DNA from 2 places in the Lactobacillus amylovorus DSM 20531 genome. Region 2 is predicted to be linked to the other one. Evidence: predicted binding sites of a transcription regulator. Region 2 holds the regulator's gene; the other holds the start of a gene.

What was found. The regulator HrcA, encoded in region 2, represses chaperone genes, less so after heat shock. The targets are predictions, from matches to a motif close to TTAGCACTCNNNNNNNNNGAGTGCTAA.
Region 1: the regulator HrcA is predicted to act here: its motif matches at 1,677-1,703, upstream of groES (co-chaperone GroES).

The regions. Positions count from the first base shown of each region.
Region 1 is NZ_CP017706.1:722,751-726,364, forward strand. It holds gene groL (chaperonin GroEL) at 1-1,309, opposite strand, end outside; gene groES (co-chaperone GroES) at 1,331-1,615, opposite strand; gene LA20531_RS03775 (LiaF transmembrane domain-containing protein) at 1,791-2,546, opposite strand; gene LA20531_RS03780 (LytTR family DNA-binding domain-containing protein) at 2,546-3,001, opposite strand; gene LA20531_RS03785 (hypothetical protein) at 3,107-3,382, opposite strand.
Region 2 is NZ_CP017706.1:234,803-238,416, forward strand. It holds gene dnaK (molecular chaperone DnaK) at 1-1,376, opposite strand, end outside; gene grpE (nucleotide exchange factor GrpE) at 1,393-1,977, opposite strand; gene hrcA (heat-inducible transcriptional repressor HrcA) at 1,990-3,039, opposite strand; partial or broken gene abc-f (ribosomal protection-like ABC-F family protein) at 3,133-3,614, opposite strand, start outside.

The DNA.
Region 1 (3,614 bases), 490 kb from region 2:
CAGTTTGTTCATCTGGAGTGTCACCCTTAAGGTCCTTGATAGCCTTTTCTACGTCTACCAAAGCAGTACCACCACCAGCAACATAACCTTCGTCAACAGCAGCACGGGTTGAGTTCAAGGCATCTTCGATTCTGTAACGACGTTCCTTAAGCTCAGTTTCGGTAGCAGCACCAACGTGGATAACAGCTACACCACCAGTAAGTTTTGCAAGACGTTCTTGCAACTTCTTCTTGTCAAAGTCTGAAGTTGATTCTTCAATTTGCTTTCTGATTGAATCTTCACGTTCTTGGATAGCGTCCTTTGAACCAGCACCGTCAACAATAGTAGTTGAGTCCTTGGTTACAGTTACACGACGAGCTTGACCTAATTGATCAATCTTAGCATCCTTCAATTCAAGACCTAAGTCATCAGTAATTACTGTACCACCAGTCAAAGCAGCGATATCTTGTAATTGAGCCTTACGACGGTCACCAAAGCCAGGAGCCTTAACAGCAACAACGTTGAAAGTACCACGGATCTTGTTCAATACAAGAGTTGGAAGAGCTTCACCAGAAACATCGTCAGCAATGATTAACAAAGCCTTACCTTGTTGAACGATTTCTTGAAGAAGTGGCAAAATGTCTTGGATGTTAGAAATCTTCTTGTCAGTGATCAAGATGTATGGGTTGTCAAGATCTGCTTCCATCTTGTCGTTGTCAGTTACCATGTATTGTGATAAGTAACCACGATCGAATTGCATACCTTCAACTACTGAAAGTTCAGTGTTGATACCACGTGAATCTTCAATAGTGATAACACCATCGTGACCAACCTTTTCCATAGCGTCAGCGATTAAGTCACCAACTTCTTTAGATGCTGATGAAACAGCAGCTACGTTAGCGATTTGGTCCTTTGATTCAACCTTGTGGCTGATCTTGTGTAATTCATCAACGGCAGCTTGAGTAGCCTTTTCAATACCGCGACGAATACCTACAGGGTTAGCACCAGCAGTAACGTTCTTCATACCTTCACGAGCAATTGCTTGAGTTAAAACAGTTGCAGTAGTAGTACCGTCACCGGCAATGTCGTTAGTCTTTTGTGCAGCTTCAGCAACAAGCTTAGCACCCATGTTTTCGTAGTGGTCTTTTAATTCAATTGACTTAGCAATAGTAACACCATCGTTAGTAATATCTGGGTTGCCGTAGCTTTGTTCCAAAACAACGTTTCTACCCTTAGGACCAATAGTGGTCTTAACAGTATCAGCTAACTTGTCAACACCCTTTAAAAGGGAACGTCTTGCATTTTCTGAGAATTTAATATCTTTTGCCATATTCTATATCCGCTCCTTTAATTACTTTTCAATTGCTAAAATGTCTTTTTCGTGAAGAACTAAATACTTTTCGCCTTCGTATTCAACGTTAGTGCCTGAATATCTGTCGTAGATAACTACGTCGCCCTTCTTAACGACCATAGGAATCTTTTCGCCGTTTGATGCGTAAGCACCTTCACCGACAGCTACAACTTCGCCTTCAATTGGCTTCTTCTTAGCATTTGATGCTAAAACGATGCCGCCAACTGTCTTTTCTTCTTCTTCTTTAACTTTAACGATTACACGATCACCGATTGGTTGTAACACGTTTAGTCCCCCTTATAACTTATTTTCTTCTTTTTAAAAGTTTAAAATCATTATTAATTGATTAGCACTCTTATTTATCAAGTGCTAACTTACAAATATGATAATAACCCGTTTACCAAAAAAAAGCAAGAAAAAATTAGCACTTTTTTATAATGAGTGCTAATTTTGAATTTTCTTAATCTTTTACATGTTTAACAGTTAAATCTCCCATGGTATTTCTACCCTGTAAGATCAACTTGGTGCCAGTTCCCTTGCTGTGATCAATATCGACATCGCTCAAACTATTTTGCATATTATTTTCAACTTGCCAATCACTAGGAATATAAACATTAACGTCACACATTGAAGTATTAACGTTCATAATTACTTCATCTCCTGCAGCTTTAGCACCGTCTAAATAAACGCTAACTTCGCCCATAGTAGAATCAATAGTAATAGTCTTTAAATTTTGTGAATGGATATAGCGTGAAGCTTCTGACATTTTTCCACTGATCACCACATTATCACTATCAACACCGAAGCTGCTATCAGTGATCACATTGTCTGAGTCAAAAGTTTTATTTTTCAAATCTGACCAGTTAGCATCCACTTTTTTACCATTAATAATCACTGTCGGCTTGAAACTTTTTCTAAAAATCAAACTAATTCCAGCAGAAATTAGAAATGCGACAAGCAAAATAGTCCACGGAGCAAGCGCTGCAATATGAAGTGGCTTAGCATAAATAATTAATAAAAATGCAATTGAAAAAATAGACCCATATAAATTTTTATTTATTATTGAAGTAATTAAACTAGCTGCAAAAACTACTGTCCAAAAGATCGCCCAGAAACCTATCGTAAATGGTAATAAATGTAACTGGTCAATTACTAAGAACACGGCAGCTGCAATTAACCCAACGCCCCAGAAAATTCGACTCCACTTAGCTTTCATTAGTAAGTCCTTCTTTCGTTTAATTTATCTTTTAATTCGCGGTAGTAACGTCTAGAAACATAAACGGTTTTGTAAGAATGATGAAATTGAATCTGGCAATTAGAAATTGATTTAGTCAAAGCATAAATCTGATCTAAGTTAAGAATTGTTGATTTAGATACTCGCATAAATTGTCCGCCAAGCAAATTTTCTAATTCATACAACTTGTATTTCACAGCATAGCTATGATTTATAGTATGTGCCATTACCTGTTTATCAGCAGTTTCAAAGAATAGAATCTGATTTATATCGAGATAATATGCTTTGTCATCCTTTACTCCAGTAATTTGATCAGGATGAGATGATTCATCTTGCAATTTACGATAAATTCGCTCTAGTTCTGGAGTAATTTTATTAGCTTTGATAATTACTTCCGATTCCTGGTTATCAGGATCAATTTCTAATTTAACCTTCATTTTTTTCATCCCCTTCATTTCTATAATCCTATTACACCGCGTTTTATTAAGAAAAACTAGCTAATTCAACTAAGTGGTCACAAAATTGAAGTAAGCGGTCATTTTTTAAAACCAATCAAAAATTGAAGAAAATAATGCATCCCATAGTCCTTCGACCAAGGTATAAGATAATTGCTTTTTATAAGCCTTACCAAAGCTGGTATATTCATATGTTTTATTTGCTTCTTCATCGGTAAAGTAATATTTGCCATTTTTCCGACTGCACAAAGTTCTAATCAAGGCAACAAGCATCCCCAAAAGCATGAAAAAGATGACTAGAATAATTATGAAGACGATTCCTGTCCAACTTTGTAGGTAGTAGTTAAAGCCTAGCGAAACCATCTAAAGCAAATAGAAAATAAAAGTTAAACCACTAGTAAAAATGCGTGGCAGTTTTATTTTGGCCGTTAATAGAATTGCCGGAATAATGGGCAAAATTGAAAAGATGAGCAAAACTATGCCATAACTTTTAGTAACATTCTTCACTCCACTAAAAAAGATAAAAACTATGCTCAAAATGATGCAAGCAATGAACAATAACCAAGTTCGATTTCTTTTTACATTCATGATTATC
Region 2 (3,614 bases):
TTGGCAGATACGTTTACGATACCGTTCTTGTCGATATCGAAGGTAACTTGAATTTGAGGAACACCACGTGGTGCAGGTGGAATATCAGTTAATTCAAAGCGGCCAAGAGTCTTGTCGTCTGCAGCCATTGGACGTTCACCTTGTAATACGTGAACATCTACTGCTGGTTGGTTATCTGCAGCAGTTGAGAAGATTTGGCTCTTTGAAGTAGGAATAGTAGTGTTTCTGTCGATTAACTTAGTGAAGACACCACCCATGGTTTCAATACCAAGTGACAATGGAGTAACATCAAGCAATACGATGTCCTTAACGTCACCTGAAATAACACCACCTTGGATAGCTGCACCTAAAGCAACAGCTTCGTCAGGGTTAATTGAGTGGTCAGGTTCCTTGCCAGCCCATTCCTTAACTGCCTTTTGAACAGCTGGAATACGAGTTGAACCACCGTTTAAGATAACCTTGTCGATGTCGTTAACAGTAAGACCTGCATCCTTTAATGCATTGTCAAATGGGATCTTAGTCTTTTCAACTAAGTCGCTAGTCAATTCATCGAACTTAGCACGAGTTAAGTCAGCTTCAAGGTGAAGTGGACCAGATTCGCCCGCAGAAATGAATGGAAGTGAGATGTGAGTGCTTGATACACCTGATAAGTCTTTCTTAGCCTTTTCTGCGGCGTCCTTTAATCTTTGCATTGCCATCTTGTCCTTGGACAAGTCAACGCCATTTTCATCCTTAAAGTTCTTGATGAGCCAATCCATAATACGGTGGTCAAAGTCATCACCACCAAGGTGAGTATCACCGTTAGTTGACAATACTTGGAAGACACCGTCACCTAATTGAAGAACGGAAACATCGAAAGTACCACCACCAAGGTCGTAAACCAAAACTTTTTCATCTTGGTCTTTATTCAAACCAAAGGCTAAAGCTGAAGCAGTTGGTTCGTTGATGATTCTTTGAACGTTCAAGCCAGCGATCTTACCAGCATCCTTAGTAGCTTGACGTTGTGCGTCATTGAAGTAAGCAGGAACAGTAATAACTGCATCCTTAACTTCTTCACCTAAGTAGTCTTCTGAGAACTTCTTTATGTATTGCAAAATGAATGCTGAAATTTCTTGTGGAGTGTAGCTCTTGTTGCCAACCTTAACCTTGTAATCAGCTTCACCCATGTGACGCTTGATTGAAACAATGGTGTTAGGGTTAGTAATAGCTTGACGCTTAGCAACTTCACCTACTTGAATTTCACCGTCTTTGAAAGCAACTACAGACGGAGTAGTACGATTGCCTTCTGGGTTAGTAATGATCTTTGGTTCTTTACCTTCAAGAACTGCAACTGCTGAGTTAGTAGTTCCGAGGTCAATACCAATAACTTTTGACATGTATAAACTTCCTCTCTTATTGAGCAACTACAACCATAGCTGGTCTTAGTGTCCGATCTTTATATTGATATCCTTTTTGTAAAACCTGAACAACGTGATCTTTTTGATCATCATTCTCAGCTGCTACTGTTTGAACAGCTTGATGCAATGTCGGATCAAATTTAACGCCTTCAGCCTCAATCTCAACAATACCGTGATCTTTCATGGCCTTTGCAAGTGAATCAAGGGTCATTTGAACACCTTTCTTCAATTGCTTAGACACATCATCATCGGCCTTAACGCTTAAAGCTCTTTCCAAATTGTCCATTGCAGGCAAAACGTCTTTAGCTAAGCTTTGAGATTCATACTTGATAAGTTGTGCTCTTTCTTTTGAGTAACGAGCTTGCATATTTTGAATTTCGGCTTCGCTACGCAAGTACTTATCTTCAAGATCTTTATTCTTTTCTTTTAAGTCAGCGATTTCTTTAGCTAACTTTTGATCTTCTTTATCTTTTTTAGGCTCTTCGTCTTTAGCCGTTTCTTTTTTCACAGCCTTTTTTGGCTCAGAAGCCTTTTCTTTTTTATCTAAATCTCTTTCACTTGGAGACTCTTCTCTACTCACGGCTAACCTCCTCTATTGAAATTTACCGTAATAATCAAGCAACTTCTTGGCCAACTCATTTCTAAAGTATTCAAGAAGGCCGATCATTTGTGAATACGGCATATTTGTTGGCCCAAGTAAAGCAATTGTTCCTTTACCATGGGTGCCAACGCTATATTCAGCAGTCACCAGACTATAATTCTTTAATAAGTCGTTAGGCATTTCTGAACCTAACTTTACTTTTACTGGATATTTCTCAGTCTTTGGATCAGCCTTACCATCTAGCAAGTTAGAAAATAGATTATCATGATCGATCATTTCATAAAGCAATATGATATCATTGACATTATGCTCAGATGTGTTTTTCAACAAATTAATTTGTCCATCAACATACATCTGCTCGCTTGCAGCATCTTTTAAAACATCTTCGACCAAATCTAGAAGCTCACTAACATGATCGCTACCGATTTCGTTTTTAGCAAGCTCACTTAAGAATGAAATATTAACTTCATTTAAGCTCTTGCCTACTAATTGATCGTTGATCATGCGTACTGCTTTTTCAATTTCTTCCCCATGAATATTGTGTGGTAAAGCATAAACCTGATTTTGAACGTTACCATCACTCGTAACCAGAATGGCCATCACTTGTCTAGCTGACAAAGGCACAATTCTGAAACCGGTGATCTTAACATCCCCACTCTCAGGTCCTTCGGCAAAAGCAGTATAATCAGTTAAATCTGATAAGATACGAGCTGCTTCTTGCACAATCTCATTTACTTGATGGAAGGGCCGATCTAATTGACTTCCGATTGTATTATAAACGGACTCTGGCAACTGCAGTGGTTCAACCAAATTATCCAAATAGTATCGATAACCTTCGCTTGAAGGAATTCTACCACTAGAAGAGTGAGTCTTTTCAATCAAGCCCTGATCTTCAAGCACTGCCATTTCATTACGAATGGTTGCACTTGATACCTTAATTGGTAATTGGTTCATCACTGTCTTTGAACCTACAGGCTCATGTGTCTGCGTGAAGTCCGTGATTATTGTTTTTAAAATAAGTTCTTGACGCTCGGTCAACATAAATATCGCCCTCACTTTTAGCACTCATATCTCTCAGGTGCTAACAGATTCTATTATACTAAAATTTAGCAATAATTCAACCCGAGTGCTAATTTATTTTGAACTTTTTTCTAGTTTGATTCTTTGCGTTGCTACATGCTCAATAAAGTATTGATCGTGCTCAACTAAAACCATAGCTGGTTGAACATTTTTCAGTAGCTTAATCAACTGATCTTGATTAAAAACATCCAAATAATTCGCAGGCTCATCCCACAAGTATAAATCAGCTGGTTCTACTAAAGATTTAGCCAAAGCTACTCGTTTTTGCTGACCCATGCTCATTTCTTCGATCTTGGTAGTAAAACTTTCTCGTGGAAAGCCCATTTTCTTCAAATTATTGAGCAGCTCTTCATATGAAATCTTTTGTTTTTCCGCAAACTCTTTTAATGTACCGGTATATTCAGTAAAGTCTTGAGGTAAATATGATATTTTCAAGCCATTGGTTAACGCAAACTGGCCTTGATATGACACATCATTTGCTTTACTTAATAGCAATTTCAAAAAGGTCGATTTACCAGTACCGTTTTTGCCTTCTA